Regions from separate parts of the Rhizobium sp. LARHSG275 genome, predicted to be linked through region 3. Evidence: predicted binding sites of a transcription regulator. Region 3 holds the regulator's gene; each other region holds the start of a gene.
The links. Region 3 encodes LexA, which represses DNA repair genes until DNA is damaged. Its sites were predicted from a motif close to TGTTCNNNNTGTGTTCNG; they were not measured.

Region 1: ACIPSK_RS30800 (YifB family Mg chelatase-like AAA ATPase) is a predicted target of LexA. The motif match lies at 2,751-2,768, and genes of this name have one in related genera.
Region 2: dinB (DNA polymerase IV) is a predicted target of LexA. The motif match lies at 2,382-2,399, and genes of this name have one in related genera.

What each region holds. Positions count from the first base shown of each region.
Region 1 is NZ_JBIXJN010000033.1:40,764-44,943, reverse strand. It holds gene cysK (cysteine synthase A) at 1-888, shown strand, start outside; gene ACIPSK_RS30800 (YifB family Mg chelatase-like AAA ATPase) at 1,046-2,578, opposite strand; gene gshB (glutathione synthase) at 2,848-3,795, opposite strand; gene ACIPSK_RS30790 (cupin domain-containing protein) at 3,881-4,180, opposite strand, start outside.
Region 2 is NZ_JBIXJN010000013.1:32,232-36,411, reverse strand. It holds gene ACIPSK_RS18615 (hypothetical protein) at 1-139, shown strand, start outside; gene ACIPSK_RS18610 (DUF982 domain-containing protein) at 823-1,158, shown strand; gene dinB (DNA polymerase IV) at 1,247-2,335, opposite strand; gene ACIPSK_RS18600 (hypothetical protein) at 2,515-2,823, shown strand; gene ACIPSK_RS18595 (acyl-[ACP]--phospholipid O-acyltransferase) at 3,249-4,180, opposite strand, start outside.
Region 3 is NZ_JBIXJN010000002.1:251,763-255,942, reverse strand. It holds gene eno (phosphopyruvate hydratase) at 1-112, opposite strand, end outside; gene kdsA (3-deoxy-8-phosphooctulonate synthase) at 255-1,100, opposite strand; gene ACIPSK_RS03200 (VOC family protein) at 1,097-1,993, opposite strand; gene lexA (transcriptional repressor LexA) at 2,191-2,910, shown strand; gene ACIPSK_RS03190 (ComEC/Rec2 family competence protein) at 2,891-4,180, opposite strand, start outside.

The DNA of each region.
Region 1 (4,180 bases), on a different contig from region 3:
TTCGACAAGCTGGCGCGGGAAAAGGGCGTCGTGGCGAACCTGATCGGCAAGCTCGAATTCTTCAACCCGATCGCCTCGGTCAAGGACCGCATCGGCGTCGCGATGATCGAAAGCCTCGAAGCCCAGGGCAAGATCACCCCCGGCAAGACGGTGCTGATCGAGCCGACCTCCGGCAACACCGGCATCGCGCTTGCCTTTGCCGCCGCCGCCAAGGGTTATCGGTTGATTCTCACCATGCCGGAGACGATGTCGGTCGAGCGCCGCAAGATGCTGGCGCTGCTCGGCGCCGAGCTGGTGCTGACCGAGGGACCGAAGGGCATGAAGGGTGCCATCGCCAAGGCCGAGGAACTGGCGTCCTCGCTTCCCGATGCCGTCATTCCACAGCAATTCGAAAACCCGGCCAATCCGGAGATCCACCGCAAGACGACGGCCGAGGAAATCTGGAATGATACCGAAGGCACGGTCGATATCGTCATCTCGGGCATCGGCACCGGCGGTACGATCACCGGCGTCGGACAGGTGCTGAAGAGCCGCAAGCCCGAGATCAAGATCATCGCCGTCGAGCCGGCCGATTCGCCGATCCTCTCCGGCGGCAATCCCGGCCCGCACAAGATCCAGGGCATCGGCGCCGGCTTCGCGCCAAAGATCCTCGATACCGGCATCTACGACGAGGTCGTCACCGTAACGAATGACGAGGCCTTCGAACAGGCGCGCCTGGTCGCCCGGCTCGAAGGCGTGCCGGTCGGCATCTCCTCGGGTGCGGCGCTAGCCGCCGCCATCAAGGTCGGCATCCGTCCCGAGAATGCCGGCAAGAACATCGTCGTGATCATCCCCTCCTTCGCGGAACGGTATCTCTCGACGGCGCTGTTTGAAGGGCTTGGGAGCTGAATAGCGAATAGTGAATAGTGAATAGTGAATAGCGAATAGCGAACAGCGAATAGCGAATAGCGAATAGCGAATAGCGAATAGGATGCGAATGGGTTTGGCATTCAGGCAAGCCAATTAGCTAACTATTCCCTATTCGTACTCCTATTCGCTTCTATCCTCACGCCGCCGCCGTCAATCTCTCCCCAGCAATCCGGTAGGAAATCGCTTCGGCGAGATGGATGCGGCCGACGGTCGGTTTGCCGTCGAGATCGGCCAGCGTGCGGGCGACCTTCAGGACACGGTGGTAGCCGCGAGCGGAGAATTTCATCTTTTCGGCGGCGTCGCGCAGCAGCTGCAGGCCGCTGGCATCGGGCTCGGCCAGTTTCTCGATCATCGCGGTTGAGCAGCGGGCATTGGTGCCGATGCCTTTTGCGCCTGCGCTTTCGAAGCGCTCCTGCTGGATCTCGCGGGCGCGGGCGACGCGGCGGGCGACGTCGGCGCTGGTTTCGGCGGCCATCGGCCGGATGAGATCGGCGGCGGAGACGGCCGGCACGTCGATGCGGATATCGATGCGGTCCATCAGCGGGCCGGAGATGCGGGCCTGGTAATCGCTCATGCAGCGCGGGCCGCGGGCGCAGGAATGGCCCGGCTCGCCGGCCATGCCGCAACGGCAAGGGTTCATTGCCGCGATCAGCTGGAATTTTGCCGGATAGGAGACGCGGTGGTTGGCGCGCGCAATGACGCATTCGCCGCCTTCGAGCGGCTGTCGCAGCGCATCGAGCGCCTGCGGCGTGAATTCGGGAAACTCGTCGAGAAACAGCACGCCGTGATGGGCAAGCGACGCTTCGCCCGGGCGGGCGCGTATCCCGCCGCCGACGAGGGCCGCCATGGTGGCGGAATGATGCGGGGTGCGGAAGGGCCGGCGATCGGAAAGCTTGCCGCCGGAGAGCTGGCCGGCGATCGAATGGACCATCGACACCTCCAGCAGCTCGGCGGCGGAAAGCGGCGGCAGGATCGACGGCAGCCTGGCCGCCAGCATCGATTTGCCGGAGCCCGGAGGACCGACCATCAAAAGATTATGGCCGCCGGCGGCCGCCACTTCGAGCGCGCGCTTGGCGCTTTCCTGGCCCTTGATCTCGGCAAGATCCGGCAGGTTTGCGGCATTGGCGCGGATCGACGCCTCCGGCCTGGAGAGGACCTGCGTGCCGCGGAAGTGATTGGCAAGGGCAATCAGGCTGCGCGGGGCGAGAATATCGACCTCGGCGCCCGCCCAGGCGGCTTCGGCGCCGCTTTCGGCCGGGCAGATCAGCCCCTTGCCGAGCGCATTAGCGCCGATCGCCGCCGGCAGCGCGCCTGAGATGGCGGCGATCGTTCCGTCGAGATTGAGTTCGCCGACGACGACAAAATCCGACAGCGCATCGGCGGGAATGGCGCCGAGCGCCGCCATCAGGGCAAGCGCGATCGGCAGGTCGAAATGCGAACCTTCCTTCGGCAGGTCGGCCGGCGCCAGATTGACGGTCACGCGCTTGGCCGGCAGCGCCAGGCCGGAGGCGTGGAGGGCCGCCTGCACGCGCTCGCGGCTTTCGGCAACCGCCTTGTCGGGCAGACCGACGATCTGCATGCCGACCTTGCCGGGCGCGACCATGACCTGAACCTCGACCGGCACACCTTCGATGCCCTGAAATGCCACCGTACTGACACGCGCGACCATATGCCCATCCCCTTGCCGCAAACTCTACGATACCGCCCGCCGACCCTTGAAGCGCGTCGCATCGATGCGATGCGCTTCAGGTCTTTATTTGATGCATGTCGTGGCCCCAAAACCGTTTCGCACTTTTGGGCGACAGGCATTAAGGCCAGCGGTTGCAATCTGGCATGGACGCCGGAATAAAACAAGAACAATCAAAGAACGTAGTCAGGCATTCGTTGTGACCTTGGTTGCGCTCGGCCGCGGGACCAGAACGGTCATGGGCAGCAGGCTCAGCCGCGCTTGCGCTCGATCGCGTCCCAAAGCAGGCTCGCGATATCGGCGCCGCCGAATTTCTTCACCTCGCGGATGCCGGTGGGCGAGGTGACGTTGATTTCGGTCATGTAATCGCCGATCACATCGATGCCGACGAGCAGGAAACCGCGTTCCCTCAGCGCCGGGCCGATGCGGGTGCAGATTTCCTGTTCGCGCGGCGTCAGCTCGGTCGCCTCGGCGCGGCCGCCGACATGCATGTTGGAGCGGCTGTCGTGTTCGGCCGGCACGCGGTTGATGGCGCCGGCGAATTCGCCGTCGACCAGGATGATGCGTTTGTCGCCCTTGCGCACGTCAGGCAAATATTGCTGGGCGATGAAGGGCTCGCGGAAAAGCTGGCCGAACATTTCGAGCAGCGAAGAGAGGTTGCGATCGTCGCGGGTCGAATGGAAGACGCCGGCGCCGCCATTGCCGTAGAGCGGCTTCAGGATGATATCGCCCATCTCGTCGCGGAAGCGGCGGATCTCGTCGGCATCCTTGGTGATCAGCGTCTTCGGCATCAGGTCGGAGAATTCGGTGACGAAGATTTTTTCCGGCGAGTTGCGCACCCAGGCCGGATCGTTGACGACGAGCGTCTTTGGATGGATGCGCTCGAGCAGATGCGTCGAGGTGATATAGGCCATGTCGAAGGGCGGGTCCTGGCGCAGCAGCACGACATCCATAGTCGAGAGATCGACGCGCTCCGGCGCGCCAAGTTCAAAGTGATCGCCCTTGACGTCGCGCAGCACCATCGGCTCGACGCTGGCATAAAGCTTGCCGTCGCGAAAGCTCAGGCGCTCGGGGGTGTAATGGAAGAGCCTGTAGCCGCGCGTCTGCGCTTCCAGGCTCATGGCGAAGGTGGAATCACCTGCGATATTGATGCCGGCGACATGGTCCATCTGGACCGCTACATTGGTGATCTTGGCCATTTCCATCCCTCGCTGAATGCCGGACAGATGTAGGTCGGCCAGATATCAAACGCAACGGGCAATCAAGGGCTTCCGGTCGCGGTTTTCAGGCAGCGATGCCCTGGTTGCCGCCGTTGCGCAGCATGTTGCGGAGGCGGTAGGCGATCGCCAAGGGCTTCGGGAAGGGCTTGCGCAGGAAGGCGACCTTGCGGACGTAATTGTCAACCCGCCAGCTCGCCCAGGTTCCGCCGGCAAAAAAGGCAACGTCGCCGGCGCAGAGCGTTCGTTCGGTGCCGTCCTCGGCGGTGATATGGACCTTGCCTTCGAGGATCATCACCGTCTCGTCCCAGCCGAAATACCAGCGGAATTCGCCCGCCGTGCAATCCCAGATCGCCGTTAGTGACGC
Region 2 (4,180 bases), on a different contig from region 3:
CACCGCCTATCTGCGCTGCCAGGCCGAAATCACCACCAACTCCGATTACACGATCCGCGACATCCGCACCGTCGCCGACATCCCCGGCGTCGACGGCCCGTCCTATTGCGCAGAGTTTTTGGCGCCCGAACAGAAGTAACGGACGGTTTCCTCGGCACGGGGCCATTGTTGCTTGGTGCCGAGAGCCGCCCCTCATCCGGCTGCCGCCACCTTCTCCCCGCTCGCGGGGCGAAGGGACAACGCCGCGACCTCTCCGTTCCACACCAACCTCTGGCAGGGCACGTCCCCTCGCCCCGTTTACGGGGGTCTGCAGGACGGGGCGAGACACGTGGCTCGACCCCGGTAAGGTTACAGTGAGGGGCTGAGTTTTCAACAATCTCATAAGCTACGCCCTCACGCCGCCTCCCCGCCTGCACCCCAGCTTCCGCCAGCTTCCGCGCCGCGACGAAATCCACCTTGCCCGAACCCAGCACCGGCACCTTGCCGATCCTGACCTCGGCCGGCACCATCATGTCCATGGCGCCCTTGGATTTGGCGTATCAGATGCATGTGGAATTTCCTCGTCCCGCAAACTTCGGAGGTCCGAGGAGGTTCCGGCCCGGCTCGAAATCGGGGATATCCGGGTGGATGAAATCCAACGCGGCGACGGACGATCGTCGCGGTCGTTCAAGGATGGGCACCGGGCGCCTGCGGCAGCCGGAGACGCAAGGTTGCGTCATCGCGCCGATCAAAAATTGGGCTGGTCCTAGGCTCTTGAACGGTCCGCTGTCGCCCACAATATCATTTCGATCAGGATCATTGGTGGCGTGAAAGGAGGAAAAAATGCCGCTGAACGATGTCCCATGGGTTCGGCCGGTGAGACTCCGGTTGCAGTGCGGATTGGAGCGCGCCTTCACAAGCGTCTACGACGCCCTGGATTTTCTCGAGAACGAGTGGCCGCTGCGTCATGGAGAGCGCCATGATCGGGCGGTGAAGACGTGTCGCGGCGCCCTCAACGGCATCATACCAAGCATGGTCGCGCGGGAGGCTTTTGTCGCAGCCTGCCTGGAAGCCGGCATGCCGACGGTGCTGGCCCCCTGGAAGGCCAAACCCGCCGCGCATCCGCCCAGACCGGCGCGTCAGGTTGGCGACCGATATCAAAGACGCCAGGCGCATTGACGCGAGGAGAGCGCGAGCAAAGCTCAGGATGTCAGCGAAGAGTCGGATGAGGCGTTCGAATTGGCGCTCGGTAATGCGGCGCCACGGTCTAAAAAGTCAGCCGCAGCTGCGGTTCCGCTGCCGGTGCTCGTCCTTCCAGCGAGGAGAGGGTGACGCCGAGCAGCCGTATGCCCTTTCGCGGCGGAAAGATCGGCGCGAGCAGCAGGTTGACCAGATCCTCGAGGTCGGCGATTGCCGGCAGGGGTGCCAGAACCGTCTTGCTGCGCGTGATCTGGCTGAAGTCGGCATATTTCACCTTGAGCGTCACTGTCTTGGCGGCGATGCCGTTGGCCTCGCAGTAAGCCCACACCTTTTCGATCAGCGGCTGGAGCCCTTCGCGAGCAGGCTCCAAGGCGTGGAGGTCCTCTGAGAAGGTATCTTCGGCGCCGACGGATTTACGCACCCGGTCGGGCTTGACCTGGCGCTCGTCGATGCCGCGGGCGATGCCATAAAAATAGGGCCCCGACTTGCCGAAATGCTCGACGAGGAACTCCAGCGTCTTCTCCTTGAGATCGGCGCCTGTTTCGATCCCGAGTTGATGCATCTTCTCGGTGGTCGCCGGTCCGACGCCATGGAATTTCCGGACGGGAAGCTGCTCGACGAAAGTCGGCCCGTTCTTCGGCGTGATGACAGCCTGGCCGTTCGGCTTGTTGAGGTCACTTGCCATCTTGGCAAGGAACTTGTTGTAGGAAATCCCGGCCGACGCGTTGAGGCCGGTGACCTGCTTGATCTTGGCGCGGATCTCCAGAGCCACCTCGGTGGCGATCGTCATGCCTTTCAGATTTTGCGTCACATCGAGATAGGCCTCGTCGAGCGACAGCGGCTCGATCAGCGGCGTGTATTCGGCAAAGATCTCACGGATCTGCTGCGACACCGCCTTGTAGACGGCAAAGCGCGGCGGCACGAAGATCAGGTCAGGACATTTGCGCTTGGCGGTCACAGACGGCATTGCCGAGTGAACACCGAATTTGCGGGCCTCATAGCTCGCCGCCGCCACCACACCCCGGGCGGCCGACCCGCCGACGGCAATCGGTTTGCCGCGCAAGTCCGCATTATCGCGCTGCTCGACCGACGCATAAAAAGCATCCATGTCGACATGGACGATTTTCCGGATGGGGGGTGAGCTTGTCTCGTTCATGGCGGTTTCAGCGATCGCGATGGGATCGGCCTCTGACATTGCGCGCCGAAACAAAAACAGAACATAGCAGGCTCGGAATGCGATATCAACAATTCCAGTCGGCGGCCGGGACCGCCGTCGAAACTACCAGCCGCCCAAGGCGTTCTCATCCTGTGGACATCGATATCAGGAGGCAGCCAATGGCGGACGACAGCACGACCACGATCCGAGCCAGGTTCGAAACACGCGAAGCCGCCGACCTGGCGGTCGAACATCTGGTTCAGCAGCATGGGATTTCGAGGCCCGACATCTTTATCCAGTCGGCAAGCGACCGGAACAGCGCCGGCTCGGCGCCATCAGGCGGGGATGCCTCTCATGACGATGGCGCCCGTCGCGATGCGCCACTCGAAGGCGAGATCGAGGTCTCGGTGGATATCGCATCCAGACAGGTCGCCGCCGTCCAGCGCAGTCTCCGAGCTGCCGGCGCAGTGCGTGTATCGAGCCGCTGAGCGCGGCCGATAATCTCTCGAAATCCGCGCCGAGCGCAATTTCAAGACGACCAGCCGCGCGACGAAATCGTCCTAGCCTCACGATGACGGGCTGTTCTTCCAGGTCAGCGCAAAGACGCGCAGCCAGTTGTCGAAAGCGATTTCGACAGCGTCTGCCTGTCGATCCTGCGGGGGATCACCGCGCCGGCGCCCGTCTCAAGACCCCTCCCCAACCCCTCCCCACAAGGGGGAGGGGCTAACGTGCCGCACTGCTTCACGTGACCCCGCATCGTACCAAACTAACGGTAACAGCCGGCAGGACCTCTCCTTTGGTCGCCGCCGGGACCACGGCTTGGCCCCTCCCCCTTGTGGGGAGGGGTTGGGGAGGGGTCTTGCAACGCGCCTGCAACAATTCCGGTTTGCGCCTGAGGCCTGCCACACGACGCCTACGCCGCCTCCCCCGGCTGCACCGCACTTTCCGCCAACTTCCGCGCCGCGACGAAATCGACCTTGCCGGAACCCAGCACCGGTACCTTGCCGATATTGACCTCGGCCGGCACCATCATGTCCATGGCGCCCCTGGATTTGGCGAAGGCGAGGAATTCGGTGCGGGTGGCGGTCGGGGCGTCGGTAAGCAGCACCAGGCGCTCGCCCTTCTTGGCGTCGGGCATCGAGGAGACGACCGAGAGAGCGCCCGGCCAGAGCTCGGCGGCGAGCGTCTCGACGGCGGCGAGCGAGATCATTTCGCCGCCGATCTTGGCGAAGCGCTTGGCGCGGCCGCGGATCTTGACGAAGCCGTCCTCGTCGATGGTGACGATGTCGCCGGTATCGTGCCAGCCGTCGGCGAGCGGCTCGAGCACGCCGGGTTTTTCGGCACGGAGATAACCGGCCATGACATTGGTGCCGCGCACATGCAGCCTTCCGCCCTCATCGATGCCGGGCACCGGTTCGAGCTTCCATTCCATGCCCGGCAGGATTTTGCCGACCGTGCCAGACTTGTTGTACATCGGCGTGTTGATCGAAATCACCGGCGCCGTCTCGGTGACGCCGTAGCCTTCGAGGATGCGCAGGCCGAATTTTTCCATATAGGTCTGGCGGGTCGCGGCCTTCACCGGCTCGGCGCCGGAGAAGATATAGCGGATCGAGCGGAAATCGTAGGGATGCGCCGTCCTGGCATAGCCGTTGAGGAAGGTGTCGGTGCCGAAGATGATCGTGGCGTTGGAGACATAGATCAGCTCCGGCACGATGCGGTAATGCAGCGGCGACGGATAGAAATAAACCGGCACGCCCGAGATCAGCGGCAGCACGGTGCCGGCCGTCAGCCCGAAGGAATGGAACACCGGCAGGATGTTGAACACCTTGTCGCCGCTGTGGAAAT
Region 3 (4,180 bases):
GAACGGCCGCGCGGCCCATGCTGCCATCTTCGAGATAGACATCGACTTCGACGGTGGGGTTGCCACGGCTATCGAGAATCTCGCGGGCGATGATATCGGTGATTGCAGTCATGGGTTCTTCCTGCTCGGTGGGTGATAAATCGGTTCGAAACCTGTCTTAGTCGAAGGCGTGCAAATTACAATGCTGCAATTTCCAGCCCTTCGGACCGTGTTCGGATCTCGCCTATAGCACGATCATGTCAGGCTGTTGAACGTCAAGCCTTGGCGACCGCATCGAAGGCGAGTAGCTTTTCAAGCAGCCGCGGCATGTCCTTGAGATAGACCATGTTGGGGCCGTCGGAAGGTGCATTGTCGGGGTCCTGGTGGGTTTCGACGAACACGCCGGCGATACCGGTAGCCACCGCTGCGCGCGCCAGCGTTTCCACGAATTCCCGCTGACCGCCGGAGGATTCGCCCTGCCCGCCCGGCTGCGCCACGGAATGGGTCGCATCGAAGATAACGGGGGCGCCCATCGCCGCCATGATCGGCAGCGAACGCATGTCGGAAACCAGCGTGTTGTAACCGAAAGAGGCGCCGCGCTCGCACAGCAGCACGTTCGGGTTCCCGCTGGCATTGAGCTTCTTCAGGACGTTCTTCATATCCCAGGGAGCGAGGAACTGGCCCTTCTTGACGTTGACGACGCGGCCGGTCTTGGCCGCGGCAATAAGAAGGTCGGTCTGGCGGCAAAGGAAGGCCGGGATCTGCAGGACGTCCACGATCTTTGCCACCTCGGCGCATTGTTCGGCGGTATGAACGTCGGTCAGGACGGGAAAGCCGAATTCCTTCTTGAGGTCGGCAAAGACCTCCATGCCCTTTTCGATCCCGATACCGCGTTCGGCCGAGAGCGAGGTCCGGTTCGCCTTGTCGAAGGAACTCTTGTAGACGAGGCCGATGCCGAGCCTTCCGCAAAGCTCCTTCAGCGTGCCGGCAACCATGAAGGCGTGGTCGCGGCTCTCCATCTGGCAGGGACCGGCAATCAGCGACAGGCGGCCGGTATTGGAAAAGGTGACCTGGCCTTGGCCTTCGCCGACCCTGACGTCGGAATTCGTATCAATGCTCATCGTGTTTCCTCGAAGGCGAAGAGCGTGCCCTGCCCGGGCGCGGGCTTCACCAGAATGCGATTGTTCTTGCGCGTGTATGTCACCCCGTTAGCAGCCAAATGCGCTTCTGTCACGGCAAGATCGGCAACAGCAAAGAGGATTGCCCGGCCGCGCAGGCCGCGATCTGCGGATGAGCCGGCGATGTCGAAATAGGCCTCCAGCCCTTCCGGCGTCATCAGACCGATTTTCGCATTCGACGCCGCGACATTGACGCCGAAACCGGTTTTCTCGACTGCCGATTGCGCCGCTGCAAGGCCGACGAAGGCAGCGAATGCGGCCGGTTCCGGCGCGCAAAGCGCGATCTCCGTTATGCCGGTCACGCCATTGGCATGCGTCTCCAGCGCGGCGCGGTCGGCCGGCAGCGGATTGATACGCTCGACGGTGAAGAGCAAGAGATCAGGCGCGCGCAGGTCGCCGGCAAAAGCCAGCTTGAAGCCGGCAATCGTCTCGGAGCCGTCCGGCATCGTCATCGGCCGGGTGAACTGCAGCATCTCCCCGGCGCTCGACCCGTTGCCGACGAAATCCTGATGATCGATGCCGGCATCCTTGCTGCCGAAGGCCACCGCCGAAAGCCCCTCCGCGCCGCAACGGAAGCGGAAAGCCCGGTTGCGAGCGGTGAAGACATTGCCTCGTCGCGCCGATGCCTCGCTCTCCTCGACGCTCGCGATCCCGAGCGGCTCCAGATAGGTCTTGTCGGCAAAGAAGACGCAGGCATTCTCCGTCCCGAAGGGGTGGCGCGCATCGGCGGCAACGGTGAAGCCGAGCTTGCCGAGCCTTTCGCGCGCCAGATCGATGTCGACGACCGGCAGCACGACATGATCCAGCGGGTACGGTTTGGTGGAATGCGTGTTCATCATATCCCTCCTCAAATCGGCAAGAGATGTGCGACAGCGCCACCCTCAATGCAAGACATGTGTCCAATCCGGCGAATGAAAATAAGAATCTCGACGAGTTGGTGCCAAGTTTTACGGAAATTTAGCTACTTGCGGAACACATATGGAACATATAGTGTCTGTTCTGGATTTGTTTCAATCACGAGGTCACAACGTCGATGCTCACGCGCAAACAACAGGAGCTTCTCCTTTTCATTCATGAGCGCATGAAGGAATCCGGCGTTCCGCCATCTTTCGACGAAATGAAGGATGCCCTGGACCTCGCTTCGAAGTCCGGGATTCATCGCTTGATTACAGCGCTCGAGGAACGTGGCTTCATTCGCCGCCTACCGAACCGGGCCCGCGCGATCGAGGTCATCAAGCTTCCGGAGGCCTACAGCCCCAGCATCCAGCCGCGGCGCGGCTTTTCGCCGAGCGTCATCGAGGGCAGCCTCGGCAAGCCCCAGCCGGTCGCCGCCCCCGCTGCCGCAAAACCCGTCGCCGACAACGGCAACTCAGTCTCCGTGCCGGTCATGGGGCGCATCGCCGCCGGTGTTCCAATCTCGGCGATCCAGAACAACACCCACGACATCGTCGTTCCGGCCGACATGCTCGGCTCCGGTGAACATTATGCGCTGGAGGTGAAGGGCGATTCGATGATCGACGCCGGCATCTTTGACGGCGACACCGTGATCATCCGCAACGGCAGCACCGCAAGTCCTGGCGACATCGTCGTTGCTCTCGTCGACGACGAGGAAGCGACACTCAAACGCTTCCGCCGCAAGGGCGCCTCGATTGCGCTCGAAGCCGCCAACCCGGCTTACGAGACCCGGATTTTCGGGCCGGACCGTGTCAAGGTTCAGGGCAAGCTCGTCGGTCTTATTCGCCGCTATCACTGACCTTGGCTAAACCGGGCTCGGTAAAACTATTGCTGCGCCAGTCATAGGCGCGATGGCGCATCCATGGCCGCGACAATGCATCGAATGCGGTTGCCACCTCCAGGCCGGCGTTCGTGAAGCGCAACTCGACGGAACCGGTCCTGCGCAGCGTTTCACCGGTGAAGAGCGTCGCACCTGAGCGGCAGCTGTTGAAGCGCAGGCGGACCGACGTCACGACGATATCGGCGGCGTCGCATGCGGGGCCGAGATAGGCGGCATTGTCGATGACGGCCACGACCTGGCCATTGCCAAGCCTTGATGTGCACCAGGCCTTTTTGACGCAGGAAAAGCGGTTTGCTTCACCGGCCGCTGCGGCTGCACGCATCGCGGTCCTCGCTTCGGTCTGCTGATCGCGGGAAAGCCTGACGCGGCGGTCTTCTCCCTCCGGCGGGATAGCAGGACCATCCAGCATCTTCGGCGGATCATGCGTCGGCAGGACCAGCGCCCTCTGCCATTGGTCGAAGATGAAATCCGGCGGTCGTTCACGGTTGGACGCCATGGCTGCCGCCTCGACGACCGCGACGAGATTGCCATCCTCCGAAATTACCAGATCCGGCAGCCGGGGAACCGGTAGAAGCAACAGGAGGAGCGTCGAGACTGCGATGATCGATGTGCCGGAATGGCGCAGTCGCGTCCGGAGCAGCGTCAGCAGAAGAAAGCCTGCCACGGCGACGGCGAAATACCAGGCGGGCAAGCGGCCAACGTCGATATTGCCGCCCCAGCCGGACACCGTCTTTGCGACTGCGATCACCAGATCGAGGCCGAATCCGACGACCTTCCAGGCCCAAACATCCAGACCGAAAGGCATGAGCAGCATCGCCAGCAGCCCGGCCGGCATGACGATAAAGGAGATGATCGGCATCGTCGCGAGGTTTGCCGGCAGGCCATAGGCGGTCAGGCGATGAAAATGCTCGATCGAAAACAGCGCGGTTGAAAAGCCGCCGATCAGCGACGTCAGGAAGACGCCGCCGAAGAAACCCGCAACCGTAACGATCGGCCTGATGATCGGCAGCTTGAGGAAGGCGTTTTCGCGGACGCGCCGGTCCTTCCATAGCTGATAGCCCGAGACCAGCGCCAATGTCGCTGCAAAGGACATCTGGAAGCTCGGACCCAAGACCTCGGACGGCGAAATGGCGATGATGACGAGCGCGGAGAGCGCGACATTGCGCAGGCTGATCGACGGCCGGTCGAAGAAGACGGCAATCAACATGATGGCCATCATGATGAAGGC